3 regions of the Mycobacterium sp. IDUB_3 genome follow, and region 3 is predicted to be linked to each of the others. Evidence: predicted binding sites of a transcription regulator. Region 3 holds the regulator's gene; each other region holds the start of a gene.
The links. The regulator LexA, encoded in region 3, represses DNA repair genes until DNA is damaged. The targets are predictions, from matches to a motif close to CGAACANNTGTTCG.
Positions count from the first base shown of each region.

Region 1 (4,263 bases), on a different contig from region 3:
TCGTAGTCGCGCCTGGGCGTGCCGCTGGTGGCGCTGGTGTCGTTATCCAGGTACTCGACCGGAATCCAGCCCTTTTCCTGGCACAACGCAAGGCAGTCCTCGCGTTGCCGGGTAACGCCGAGCTGCTCGCCCGACCTGTCTTCGCTGGTTCGGAGGTAAATGGCGGCGTCCATGTCTAAAGGGTACTTCAGCAGTTCGCGCTTGGTCACGGTCGAGGTGTGGCGGCGGGATCCATTCGGTGTCGCCGTTGACGCGTTTTCGGGTGGTCCAGCCCTTCTCGGCCAGTGGGTGATGACCACCGCACGCGAAGGTCAGTTCGTCGATGTCGGTGCTGGGTCGCGTGGCATAACTGGTGACGTGGTGGACCTCGCAGTAGTAGCCCGACACGTCGCAACCCGGATGCGAACACCCACGGTCCTTGGCGTACAAGACAATTCGCTGTCCGCGCGAGGCCAGGCGCTTGGTGTGATACAGCGCCAGCGCTATGCCCTTGTCGAAGATCGCCAGGTAATGATGGGCGTGGCGGGCCAGCCGAATCACATCCGACATCGGTAGCAGGGTGCCGCCCCCGGTGAGGCCCTTGCCGGTGGTGTGTTCGAGGTCGTCGAGCGTGGTGGTGACCATGATCGATACCGGTAACCCGTTGTGCTGGCCCAGTTTTCCGCTGGCCAGCACCGCGCGCAGCGCGGCATTGAGGCCGTCATGGTTGCGCTGGGCGGCGCTGCGGGTGTCGCGTTGCATCGCGTCCTCAAACGGGGCGCCGTCGACGACTGGCTGCTCGTCGTCCGGGTTGCACATGCCGGGGGCGGCCAGCTTGGCCAGGACCGCCTCCCAGCCGGCACGCGCCTCCGGTGTCAACCAACCACTCAGGCGCGACATACCGTCGGCCTGCTGAGTGCCCAGCACCAGCCCACGCACCCGTGCCCGGTCCCCATCGGTGTAGCTGCCATCGGGATTGAGACAATCCAGCAGGCGCCGGGCCAGTTTGGCGAATTGGTCGGGCCGAAATCCGGCGGCCTTGACCGCCAGATGCCGCTCGGCCTGCTCACACGTCTCGATGTCGACCGACTCAGGCAACTGGTGGAAAAACCGCCGGATCACCGCCACGTGGTCGGCCCCGATCGCCCCGTCCCGCTGCGCCGCCGCGGTGGCGGGCAACACCGGCGCTAGCGGCTCACCGGAAAGCGCCCGACGCGGACCAAGATCGGCGGCCTCGGCGATGCGGCGACCGGCCTCCGCACGCGTGATGTGCAACCGGTCGGCCAATACCCAGGACAGCTTGCCACCCAATTCGACCGAATTCGACTGCTCGGCGATCTGATTGATCAGTTGATGGCTAAAAGCTTGGAGTTTGCGTGTTTCGCATTCGAGTATCTCCAAAAGCTTCAAACGCTCCGGAGTGGTCAGCCCCTCGTACGAATGTCCCTGCAAACACGACACCGCCGCGCGCGGCGCATCGATGGCTTCTTCGACCCCCTCGCGGTCCGTCAAGGTCATGTGCGCCGCCTGCTCGACCGTGATAACGGGGCTGCGCGGTTGGTCTGTCGAACCCATGTTCGAATGCTACCGCGCCCCACTGACAAAACGCGTTGCCGGATCCACTGAAACGACAGTGGTGCAAGTGGTTTGGCCTGACCGCCGCGGAAGTTCGTGCCACCCGACAGCCGGCGAAATTCGACTATGCGACGACGGCGGTGGTCTCGGCATCGGTCACCTCGGCCGCGGCGCGCTCGCCGGAGCGGATCGCTCCATCGATCCACCCGCACATGACGGCCGAGCTCTCGGTGCCTGCCCAATGGATCCGGCCGCACGGCTCGCGCAAGGTATAACCGAATTCGGTCAGCACGCCGGTGGGGGCGTGGCCGATCATTCCGCCACCGGAATAGCGGTCCACCGTCCAGTTCTGTTCGTGCACCTCCAGCGGCGCTTTGGCCTTGCTGCCGAACCGGTCGACGAGTTCGTCGATCACTACCGCTCTGCGCTCGGCCTCGTCGAGTCGTGTCAGTCGGCGCGCCGCAGGCCCTTCGGTGATGACGCACATGATTCCCGGGTTTCCGGTGTCGGTGCAGGCGTCGATGGTCAGGGTGGCCGGGGACCCCGGCGCCGCGGACTGGCCGGAGAATCCGTCCGCGCGCCAGAACGGCTCGTCGTAGATGACCGAGGTCTTGATGACCGCGCCGCTCGGCATGCGCTGGTGCAGAAATGCTCGGTCCACCGGGAGCATCGGCTCGTACAGGATCGACGTGGCGATCGCCAGCGGGATCGCGACAATGACGCGGCGCGCGCGCACCGTCAGATCGGCGGCGGTGATCGTGACACCGTCGCCATCCTGGGTGATCTGCCGGACCGGCTGCGAAAGGTGCAGCGCGTCGCCCAGTTCGGCCACCATCGGACGGTGCAGCGCCCCCATTCCACCGACCGGGCGGGCATCTTGCGAGCCGCCCTTGCCCGATATCGCGAAGGTGAGCCCGCCCGCCGAGGCCGTCTGCAGCAGCCCCCACAGCAACGACGTCTCCGACGCTGCCGAGGTGTAGAGGCCGGCAAAGGCCATGTCCAGCATCTCGGCGGCTTCGGAGGACATGGAATTCTTTTCGATCCATTGCGCGATGCTGATGCGGTCCCACTCATGGGCCTTCTTCGCCTCCCACGGGGCCTCGCGCGGAAGAGATTTGCCCATCCTTTCGATGGTCGCCAAACCAAGCCCGAGGTTGGCGACCGCCCACGGGCTCACGGTCCATGGGATGGTGCCGCCGTAGCGGTGTTTTTTGCCGCGGACGATCATCATGGCGTCGCCATCGTTGTGCTGCTTGTACTCCGGCACGCCGAACTCGTGCATCAGCGCATAGATTCGGTCCTGGCCCGGACCGATCCACGCGCCGCCACGGTCGATCCATGTCCCGTCGGCTCGGGTCTCGGTGAAGGTGCGGCCACCGACCCGATCACGCGCCTCCAGCAAGGCCACCGAGTGGCCCCCCTGTTTGAGCCGCAAAGCGGCCGTCAAACCCGCGAATCCGGCTCCGACCACGCAATAGTCGACCTCAGACACGGCTGGCTCCTCAACCTCGTCCACCCCAAGCAGCAAAGTACACGGGTCGAGTGTCCGCGGGGGCCGGTTAACGCAGATTTCTGCGGGAGTTCGCGCGCCCGGCCGTCCGCGGGTGTTCGAGACCAGCGCCGAATGTGACTGAAAAGAGTTGGCGCACAGACTAATCGGTCGGCAACCGCTACGAAGGCCCGCCGTATTGCCACACCAGGGCATGGGGTCCGGTGGTCGTCGGGTTGCACCACATCGGTCTGTCGTTGACGTCCTGGGCGATCGAGTGCAATACCGTGCACTCATCACCGGGCAGCGGCGGATCGGCACGGCCTTCGGCGGCCGACGTGATCGCGACGATGGCGGCAACTGTTGCCCATCCGAGGGACCAAGGCCTGCTCATGATGAAAATCCCCCTAAGCGCACGCCGACCGCCTTCAACGGTAGCTGCGCCAAAGGTGCAGGCAAAGGTTTCTTCCCAAGGTTGCAGCACGTAGCCCTAGAACACGTTCTAGTCTGTGAAACCATGGGATTTCTGAAGCCCGAGCTGCCGCAGCTCGACATGGCCGAATGGAACAAAGGCACCCGTAGCGACAAGATCCGGCCGATGGCCAAGCACTGGGCCGAGGTGGGCTTCGGCACGCCGGTCGTGCTGCATCTGTTCTATGTCGTCAAAATTCTGCTGTACATCCTCGGTGCGTGGCTGTTCGCGTCGGCCACCGACGGCCTGGGCGGCTTCACGCGCGTGGCGTCGTGGTGGTCGGAGCCGATCGTGTTCGAGAAGGTCGTGCTCTACACGATGCTGTTCGAGGTGATCGGGCTGGGTTGCGGCTTCGGCCCTTTGAACAACCGGTTCTTCCCGCCGATGGGCTCGATTCTGTACTGGATGCGCTTCGGCACCATCCGGCTGCCACCATGGCCGGATCGGGTCCCGCTCACCAAGGGCACCAAGCGCAAGCCGGTCGACGTCGCCCTGTACGGGCTCTTCCTTCTGGTGACGCTGGCGGCGCTGTTCGCCGACGGCACCGGGCCGATACCTGAACTGGGCACCAGGATCGGGCTGCTGCCCGCATGGAAGATCGTGCTGATCCTGCTGCTGCTGGCGGTGGTCGGCCTGCGCGACAAGGTGATCTTCCTGGCCGCCCGTGGCGAGGTGTACGCGACCATGGCGGTGACGTTCCTGTTCGCGGCGCCCGACATGATCGTCGGGTCCAAGGTGGTGTTCCTGG
Region 1 is NZ_JBVAXZ010000001.1:1,982,656-1,986,918, reverse strand. Features, by position in the region: gene ACZYVJ_RS08645 (recombinase family protein) at 1-161, opposite strand, end outside; gene ACZYVJ_RS08640 (HNH endonuclease signature motif containing protein) at 43-1,497, opposite strand; gene ACZYVJ_RS08635 (flavin monoamine oxidase family protein) at 1,679-3,046, opposite strand; gene ACZYVJ_RS08630 (hypothetical protein) at 3,225-3,437, opposite strand; gene ACZYVJ_RS08625 (DUF3556 domain-containing protein) at 3,561-4,263, shown strand, end outside.
Region 1: a site for LexA is predicted at 1,546-1,559, ahead of ACZYVJ_RS08640 (HNH endonuclease signature motif containing protein). Genes of this name have one in related genera too.

Region 2 (4,263 bases), on a different contig from region 3:
CCGCAGCAACTGTCGCGCCGTGGAGCCGTCGTCGGTCACGGACAGGCCGCGCACCACCGCCACAGGCATCCCGGTCAGTTTGCCCTTGACCAGATCGGCGGCCGCGGCGATCTCGTCGGCGATCGCGACCTCGGTGACCAGCAGCTCGTTGCCGTGCTGGTCGACGGCCCCCGAATAGCCGTGCAGCACAGCCAGACCCGCCGCGCCCACGGCCGCGTCGGTCTGGCCGTTGCGCCACGCGCGGCCCATCGTGTCGGTGATGACCACGGCGACCTCGACGCCGAGCCGCTCGCGCAGCCCGGCCCGCAGCGCCGCGGCGCTGCCGTCCGGGTCGACCGGCAGCAGCGCCAGTTCGTCACGATCGACGTTGGATCCGTCCACGCCCGCGGCGGCCTGCACCAGGCCGATCCGGTTCTCGGTGATCAGGGTTCGGCCCTTGCGGGCGAGCACCCGGACGGCTTCGTCGTCGACCAGCTTGCGCCTCAGCTCGTCGCGCTCCACGGGATCGCGCGGCGCCGGCACCAGCCGGCCCTCACACTTGGACACCGCCTTGCTGGTGACCACGACGACGTCGCCGTCGCGCAGCCAGGGCGCGGCCGCGGCGACGGCCGCGCCCAGATCGTGGCCGGGCCGGAACTCGGGCAGCCCGGGGACGGGCAGGATTTCGATGGCGGCGGCGGTGCCGTGCTCGCCCCGGGCGGTCACCCCGGCACCCCGGCGAGGTCCAGCCCGGCCCGGACCATCTCGGCCGTCGCCGCCGGGTCGGTCATCACCAGCGGCGCCGAGCGCACCTTGACGCCGTCGATGTCGGCGCGGTCGTCCTCGCTCACCAGCCAGCCGTCCAGGATGCCGGTGTCGCGGCGCGCGCCGTAGTGGCGGCCGACCGCCTCGGCGGTCGACTCGACCCCGATCACCGACAGGCAGGCATCGGCCATGCCGCGCAATGGCTTTCCACCGATTATGGGCGAGTAGCCGACGATGGGTGCGCGCGCCGCGCGCAACGCGCCGCGAATGCCGGGGACGGCAAGGATGGCGCCGACGCTCACCACCGGGTTCGACGGCGCCAGCAGGATCACGTCGGCGTCCGCGATGGCCGCCGTGGCATCAGTTGTGGCGGCCGCCTTTTCGGCACCGACGAAGGCGAAGCTGTGGGTGGGCACCTGGGCCCGGTAGCGGACCCACCACTCCTGGAAGTGGATAGCCCGCCGGCTGCCGTCGTCGGGATCGGTTATCACCACGTGGGTCTCGCACCGGTCGTCGCTCGCGGGCAGCAGCCGCGCGCCGGGTTGCCAGCGGTCGCACAGCGCGGTGGTGATCTGCGACAGGGAGTAGCCGGCGTTGAGCATCTGGGTGCGCACCAGGTGGGTGCCCAGGTCGCGGTCACCGAGTCCGAACCAGTCCGGCTGCACGCCGTAGCGCGCCAATTCCTCTTTGGCGTGCCAAGTTTCGTTGCGGTGCCCCCACCCTCGCTCCGGATCTACACCTCCACCTAAGGTGTACATGCAGGTGTCCAAATCGGGGCAGACTCGCAGTCCGTGGATCCAGGCGTCATCGCCAATGTTGACGATCGCCGTGAGCTCGTGACTGCCGGCCTCGGTGCCCGGGTGCCGTTGCGACTGAAATTGACCGAGCCCGAACAGCTGTTGAACCCCCAGCAGGAAGCGGGCGCCGCCAACCCCACCGACCAGAACGGTGACCTTCACATTGCACGACAGTACTGCCCTGCGGTGGTGCTGTGACTGGCCCATCAGGGGTGCCTCAAAGTTGCGGTTCCCCAGCGAATGTGGGCGACTCGTGGGAAAGTTGAGGGCCCTGTGATCGACACGCCGAACGCTCAAAACAACAGAAACGCCGAAATTCGATCACGAGATGGTATGGAAATGCGCCGAAGTGCTTGACCCGGCAGATCAACCCGTGTCTAATCACATCAGTGTCATTTCCCGGTTGGCCGGCCGACTCCGGTGTCGCAGACCGAGATTCGATCACTTGTTCGAATTGTCTGTACATCAGAACAGTGGGAAACCAATCACTCTCTCTCTCAATCAAGCTGAGGAGGCGGACGACCGTATGTCTTACGAAACTTTTCGAAGCGCCATGGCGAGCACGCCGCACATCGACATCGACCCGGCGCTGGACCGCCCCGCTCGGCCGCATTTGACCGTGGTCCCTGATGCGCCAATCGCTTTCGAGCCCGAGCCCTTGCCGGAGCCGGCCGCCGACCAGTGGCAGGACCGGGCGCTGTGCGCCCAGACCGACCCGGAGGCCTTCTTCCCGGAAAAGGGTGGTTCCACCCGCGAGGCGAAGAAGATCTGCCTGGGTTGCGAGGTGCGTCATGAGTGCCTCGAGTACGCCCTCGAGCACGACGAGCGCTTCGGTATCTGGGGCGGTTTGTCCGAACGCGAGCGCCGCCGCCTCAAGCGCGGCATAATCTGACGCACACCGATCGCAGCGCGCGCTGAGCGTTAAGCCTCCAGCGCATAACGCGCGCCGCGCAAGGAGAAGTTATTCGTCGTCGATCGTCGGATCGATGACCGTTGGCTCAACGTCGAGGTAGATGGCGACCTGGGCCACCAGGATTTCGTGGAGCAGGTCGCCGAGTTCGACGGTGTCTTTGGCCCGTCGCTCAATTGGCTTGCGGAACAACACAATTCGCGCCCGCGTGGAGTTGCCGCGGATGTCGACGCCGGCCGGGATCAACCGCGCCAGCGGGATCGGCCCGTCGGCGATCACCTCGGGTGGCCACTGCACACTCTCGGGATCCTTCGCCGAGATGCGCGGAATCTCGTCGACCGCCACGTCCAGTTCGGCCAGCCGGTCCTGCCAGCTCCGCTCGATGGGTTCGTAGGCCTCCAGCACCGCCATGTCGAACCGCTCGGCGCGGCTGCGCCAGCCCGGCACGGTCGGGGGCAACAGCGGGCCGCGCATATCGCGGCCCCTGCGGAAGAGTCGATGGCTCGCGGTTCGCCGCGGAGCCGAACCGTCAGAAAATTGATCTCTGTTCGGGGAGTTGCGCGAATCGCCGCGGGATTCACTCATTGGGCCGATGGTAACGGTTGCACATCGAGGGCCCGGGAGATGCGCGTGTCCGGCGCTTCGGCGACGTTTGCGCACGATAGCCTTTCGAGCGTGAACGTTCCCCGTCGCTGTTGCCGGCCCGGGTGCCCGCACTACGCCGTGGCGACCCTGACGTTCGTCTATTCGGACTCGACGGCAGTCGTCGGTCCGCTGGCGACCGCGCGGGAACCGCATTCCTGGGATTTGTGCGTCAACCATGCCGGCCGGATCACCGCGCCCCGCGGGTGGGAGCTGGTGCGCCATGCCGGGCCGCTGCCCACCCATCCGGACGAGGACGACCTGGTCGCCCTGGCCGACGCGGTGCGCGAGGGCGGCGATCGCGGCGCGCCATACGCGGCGACGCCGGTGAACGGCTTCGCCGACGCGCACATCCATCACGGCGGATCCCAGGCCACCGCGCCCAGCAGCAGCCTGGTGGCGCCGCCCGAGCCTCGCTCCGGACGGCGCCGCGGACATCTGCGCGTGTTGCCCGATCCCAGCGACTAGCCCCGATGGTGGCGACCCCCAGCGCCCGGCTCCGCCGCGCTTGCGATCGCCACTAGGCGGCTCCAGTTCTCCTTGGCCCGATAGGCTGACGGCCAAGAGTTCACGTCGTCAGGAGTCCCGCATGTCCCGGCCCGCCGCGACTGTCCACCGTGTCGTCAAGGCTTACGACGTGCGTGGGCTAGTCGGCGAAGAGCTCGACCAGCCGTTGGTCACCGATCTCGGCGCGGCCTTCGCCAACCTGATGCGCGGCGAGGGCGCCCGCCAGGTCGTCATCGGCCACGACATGCGGGACAGTTCGCCCACGCTGGCCGCCGCGTTCGCGGCCGGGGTCACCAGCCAGGGACTGGATGTGGTGCGCATCGGCCTGGCGTCCACCGACCAGCTCTACTTCGCCTCCGGGCAGCTGGACTGCCCCGGCGCCATGTTCACCGCGAGCCACAACCCGGCGGCCTACAACGGCATCAAGCTGTGCCGGGCGGGGGCCAAACCGGTCGGCGCCGAGACCGGGCTGCGCGTCGTCGCCGAGGACGTGATCGCCGGCGTCGAGGGTTATGACGGCGAACCCGGCGCCGTGAGCGATCGCGACGTGCTGGCCGACTACGGGCAGTTCCTGCGGTCGCTGGTGAACACCTCCGGGCTGCGCCCGCTGCGGGTGGCCGTCGACGCCGGCAACGGCATGGCGGGGCTGACCACGCCCGCCGT
Region 2 is NZ_JBVAXZ010000001.1:4,348,338-4,352,600, forward strand. Features, by position in the region: gene ACZYVJ_RS20300 (coenzyme F420-0:L-glutamate ligase) at 1-705, opposite strand, end outside; gene cofD (2-phospho-L-lactate transferase) at 702-1,703, opposite strand; gene ACZYVJ_RS20310 (WhiB family transcriptional regulator) at 2,095-2,433, shown strand; gene ACZYVJ_RS20315 (metallopeptidase family protein) at 2,503-2,925, opposite strand; gene ACZYVJ_RS20320 (DUF3499 domain-containing protein) at 3,127-3,561, shown strand; gene ACZYVJ_RS20325 (phosphomannomutase/phosphoglucomutase) at 3,683-4,263, shown strand, end outside.
Region 2: a site for LexA is predicted at 1,980-1,993, ahead of cofD (2-phospho-L-lactate transferase). Genes of this name have one in related genera too.

Region 3 (4,263 bases):
GAATCGCCCAGAACTTCGCCGGCGGCAAGGTCTTCTTCACCCCGGCCACCGGTGCGAACGCCGTCGAGAGCGACATCCTGGCCAAATACGAGTCGCTGGGCGGGCCGGTCGGCAGCGACCTGGGATTCCCCACCACCAACGAAACCGACGGCGGCATAGGGCGTTCCAGCCGCATCGCCACCTTCTCCGCGGCCGACAAGCCGGTCATCTTCTGGACGTCCGAGCACGGCGCGTTCGTCGTGCGCGGGGCGATGAAGGCCGCGTGGGACAAGCTGCGCGCCCCCGCCGGCAAACTCGGTGCGCCCGTCGGCGACCAGGCCGTCAACGGCGACGTGGTTTCGCAGCAGTTCACCGGCGGCAAGATCTCGTGGAACCGGGCCAAGAACACGTTCAGCACCGAACCGTCCAACCTGGCGCCGCTGTTGTCCGGCCTGCAGGTGTCCGGTCAGAACCAGCCGAGCAATTCGGCCATGCCGGCGCACCCGAAGAAGTTCACCTGGCACTGGTGGTGGCTGATGGTCGCCATTCCGGTGCTGGCGCTGCTCGTGCTGTTGGTGTGGATGCTGTTCGTCCGGCGCCGGCGCCGGCCCGGGCACGAGGATGTCGCCGGCTACGCGCCCGGCCACGGCGGCGACTTCGGCTACGACGCCGATGAACGCTGGGGACACGACGAATCCGACCACGACGCCGAGTCGTTTGCACTCAGCGCGCCGCAACAGCCTGAACCGGAACCCGACGCCGGACGGGTCAGCTGGCAACGTCAGGTTCCTGCCGAAACCGACTACGGGTTCGAGGACGCAGACCCCGACGCCGTCGACACCGACTCCATCCCGGTGGTCTCCGAGGAGATGCTGGCGGAGGCCGAGTATTCCGACGCCGGAGCCGACTACACCGACTCCGTTCCCGAGGTCGCCGAGCCCGAGACGGCGGACGACGCCGCCTACGTCGACGCCGAGGACCCCGACGCCGGCTACGCGGAGGAGGTGTTCCCGGAGGACGAGTATCCCGAGGTCGCCGCGCCCCACACCCCGCCGGACAGCGACGCCGTGACCGGCGCCCTGGAAACCGTCGAATCCGACGACGAATACGAAGAGCTCGCAGCGCCGGAGCCAGACGTCGAGGCCGCAGCGCCGGAGCCGGACGTCGAGGCCGCAGCGCCGGAGCCGGACGTCGAGCCCGCAGCGGACACACCGGCGGGAGCGGACGTGGCCGCCGCCGTGGTCGCCGGCGCCGTTGCGGCCGGGGCGTCGGCACGAGGCGGTCGGCACGCCGCCGCGGACGAAGGGGACGCTTCGGAGAACGGTCTGGCGGGCCCGGATGGGCGACCCACGATCCACCTGCCCCTCGACGACCCGTACCAGGCGCCCGACGGCTACCCGATCAAGGCGAGTGCTCGCTACGGCCTGTATTACACACCGGACAGCGACCTGTATCGGGATACGCTCGCCGAAATCTGGTTGTCGAGCGAAGAAGTCGCTCAGGCCAACGGCTTCACTCGGGCCGACTGACCCGGCGCACCGGCGCCTCAGACCTTGCGGATGACCGTGACGACCTTGCCCAGCACGCTCGCGTCGTTGCCCGGGATGGGGTCGAACGCCGGGTTGTGCGGCATCAGCCACACCTGACCGCCGGCGCGTTTGAACGTCTTGACGGTGGCCTCGCCGTCCAGCATCGCCGCGACGATGTCGCCGTTGTCGGCGACGTTCTGCTGACGGACCACCACCCAGTCACCGTCACAGATCGCGGCCTCGACCATCGAGTCACCGACCACCTTGAGCAGGAAAAGCGTTCCCTCACCGACTAATTCACGCGGCAGGGGAAATACGTCCTCGACGGCCTCTTCGGCGAGGATGGGTCCACCGGCCGCGATGCGCCCGAGCACGGGGACGAATGTGGGCTCCGGTAGGGCGTCCGAGCCGGCCACCTCGGTGGCGGGCGCCACCACGTTGTCATCGGCCCCGCGGACATCGACGGCCCGCGGGCGGTTGGGGTCGCGACGCAGATATCCCTTGCGCTCCAAGGTACGCAGCTGGTGCGCCACCGATGACGTCGACGTCAGACCGACGGCGTCGCCGATCTCCCGGATGCTCGGCGGGTAGCCGCGGCTGGTGACCGAGGCGCGGATGACATTCAGAATGGTGCGCTGCCGTTCGGTCAGCGAGGAGTCCACGGAGTGCAACCGACCCTCGGGGCCGGCCGATGAGATGTCGTTGCTGTCGCCCATGGCACTGAATGTAGCCGCACCGCGAACAAGAATCAAACATGTGTTCGAGTAGCGTGTCGTATCGTACGGACCGCCCGGCGAAAGGGCGAAAGTCGGGTGAATCACAAATGTGTAACTCTTCGGAGCATCGGGTATTTGTGCCGTGTGACAGTGGTAAAGGCCGACGAACTTGTCGGTGGTGTGATCTAGCGTTTGCTCGTGCGACACGCTTCGCTCAAATGTTCGGGTTTCGAACATACAAGCGATTAGAGTCGAACACACGAGCGAGAGCTAGTTGACCGGAGGAACGAAGATGACAGTCATCCACACGCCTGCGCCGCGTATCAGCAGTCTTCGGCGCCCGATCAACGGACCCGTCCAGGATGCTCGCTACGGGCGGGACGGCCTGGCCAGGTCCCGCGGGCCCTTGCCGTCACGGCCGGCGGGTGTGGCGACGCGCTACTACGGCACCGGAGTGGCAATGTCCGTCGCCCCGCACCGCAGGCGCGCCACCACCTGGGCGTCCACCATCGGGTTGGCGCTGGCCGCCGGGGCGATCACGCTGTGGCTGGGCCTCGTCGCGAACGTCGGCCAGGTACTCAACGGCGACTCCGCGAACTCCGCGGCCCCCGTTCCCGACCGCCTCGCCGTCGTCCGCGTCGATGCGGGGGAGTCGCTTCAAGACTTCGCGCGCCGGGTGGCGCCCGACGCGCCGACCACCCAGGTGGCCGCCCGGATCAGCGAACTCAACGATCTGCACTCGCCCAACCTGATCGCGGGCCAGACTCTGATCGCTCCGGTCGGCTGACAATCGTTGTGCGAGCACGGCTCTGGACCGACGGCCCCCGGACGCCAGCGGTCAGTCCGTAGCCCCGGCGGCTCCATTAGCCGTGCAGGTCAGCGCGCGGGTACGCTCAAACTTCAGCGGTACCTTGTCGGCGCGATGAAGGAGCGGTCATGCACTGTCCGTTCTGTCGCCATCCCGACTCCCGGGTGATCGACTCGCGCGAAACCGATGAAGGGCAGGCCATCCGGCGCCGCCGATCCTGTCCCGAGTGCGGGCGACGTTTCACCACCGTGGAGACCGCGGTCTTGGCGGTGGTCAAGCGCAGCGGCGTCACCGAACCATTCAGCCGTGAGAAGGTCGTCAGCGGTGTCCGCCGGGCCTGCCAGGGGCGCCAGGTCGATGACGATGCGCTGAACCTGTTGGCCCAGCAGGTCGAAGACACCGTGCGCGCCGCGGGCTCGCCCGAGATCCCCAGCCACGAGGTCGGCCTTGCCATCCTGGGGCCGCTGCGCGACCTCGACGAGGTGGCCTACTTGCGGTTCGCCTCCGTGTACCGGTCCTTCGAGTCCGCGGACGATTTCGAACGCGAGATCCAGGCGCTGCGGGATCATCGCGGAGTGGCGACCCCGGGCTGACGGAACCCGCCGGCCGGCGTACGTCGGAATTGCCCAGCTCCTCAGCGGGCCGTCCCGGCCCGCATCGTCGCCCGGCTAGGCTCGGTCTCATGCCCCCTGACTTGCATCCCGACCTTGCGGCGCTGGCCCCGCTCCTTGGGACCTGGGCCGGGCAGGGCTCGGGTAAGTATCCGACGATTCCGCCCTTCGACTATCTCGAAGAAGTGGTGTTCGGCCATGTGGGTAAGCCGTTTCTGGCCTATGGGCAGAAGACCAAGGCGGTGGCCGACGGCAAGCCGTTGCACGCCGAGAGCGGTTATCTTCGCGTGCCCCAACCGGGTCGCGTCGAACTGGTTCTCGCGCATCCCAGCGGCATCACCGAAATCGAGGTCGGCACCTATTCCGTCACCGGCGACCTCATCGAAATGCAGATGTCGACGACAACGGTGGGGCTGACGCCCAGCGCCAAAGAGGTGACGGCGCTGGGACGTTCCTTCCGCATCGACGGCGACGAGCTCTCATATACGGTGCAGATGGGTGCGGTCGGGCAACCGCTACAGGACCACCTCGCCGCGGTGCTGCGCCGGCAGCGCTGAAACGCCAGGGCCTCGGCCGTTCTCAGTCCAGGTGTCGCACACCGTCATTGACGACCCGCCCGG
Region 3 is NZ_JBVAXZ010000002.1:465,039-469,301, forward strand. Features, by position in the region: gene ACZYVJ_RS23080 (LGFP repeat-containing protein) at 1-1,508, shown strand, start outside; gene lexA (transcriptional repressor LexA) at 1,526-2,224, opposite strand; gene ACZYVJ_RS23090 (LysM peptidoglycan-binding domain-containing protein) at 2,517-3,011, shown strand; gene nrdR (transcriptional regulator NrdR) at 3,161-3,625, shown strand; gene ACZYVJ_RS23100 (peroxynitrite isomerase) at 3,715-4,200, shown strand; gene ACZYVJ_RS23105 (PhzF family phenazine biosynthesis protein) at 4,223-4,263, opposite strand, start outside.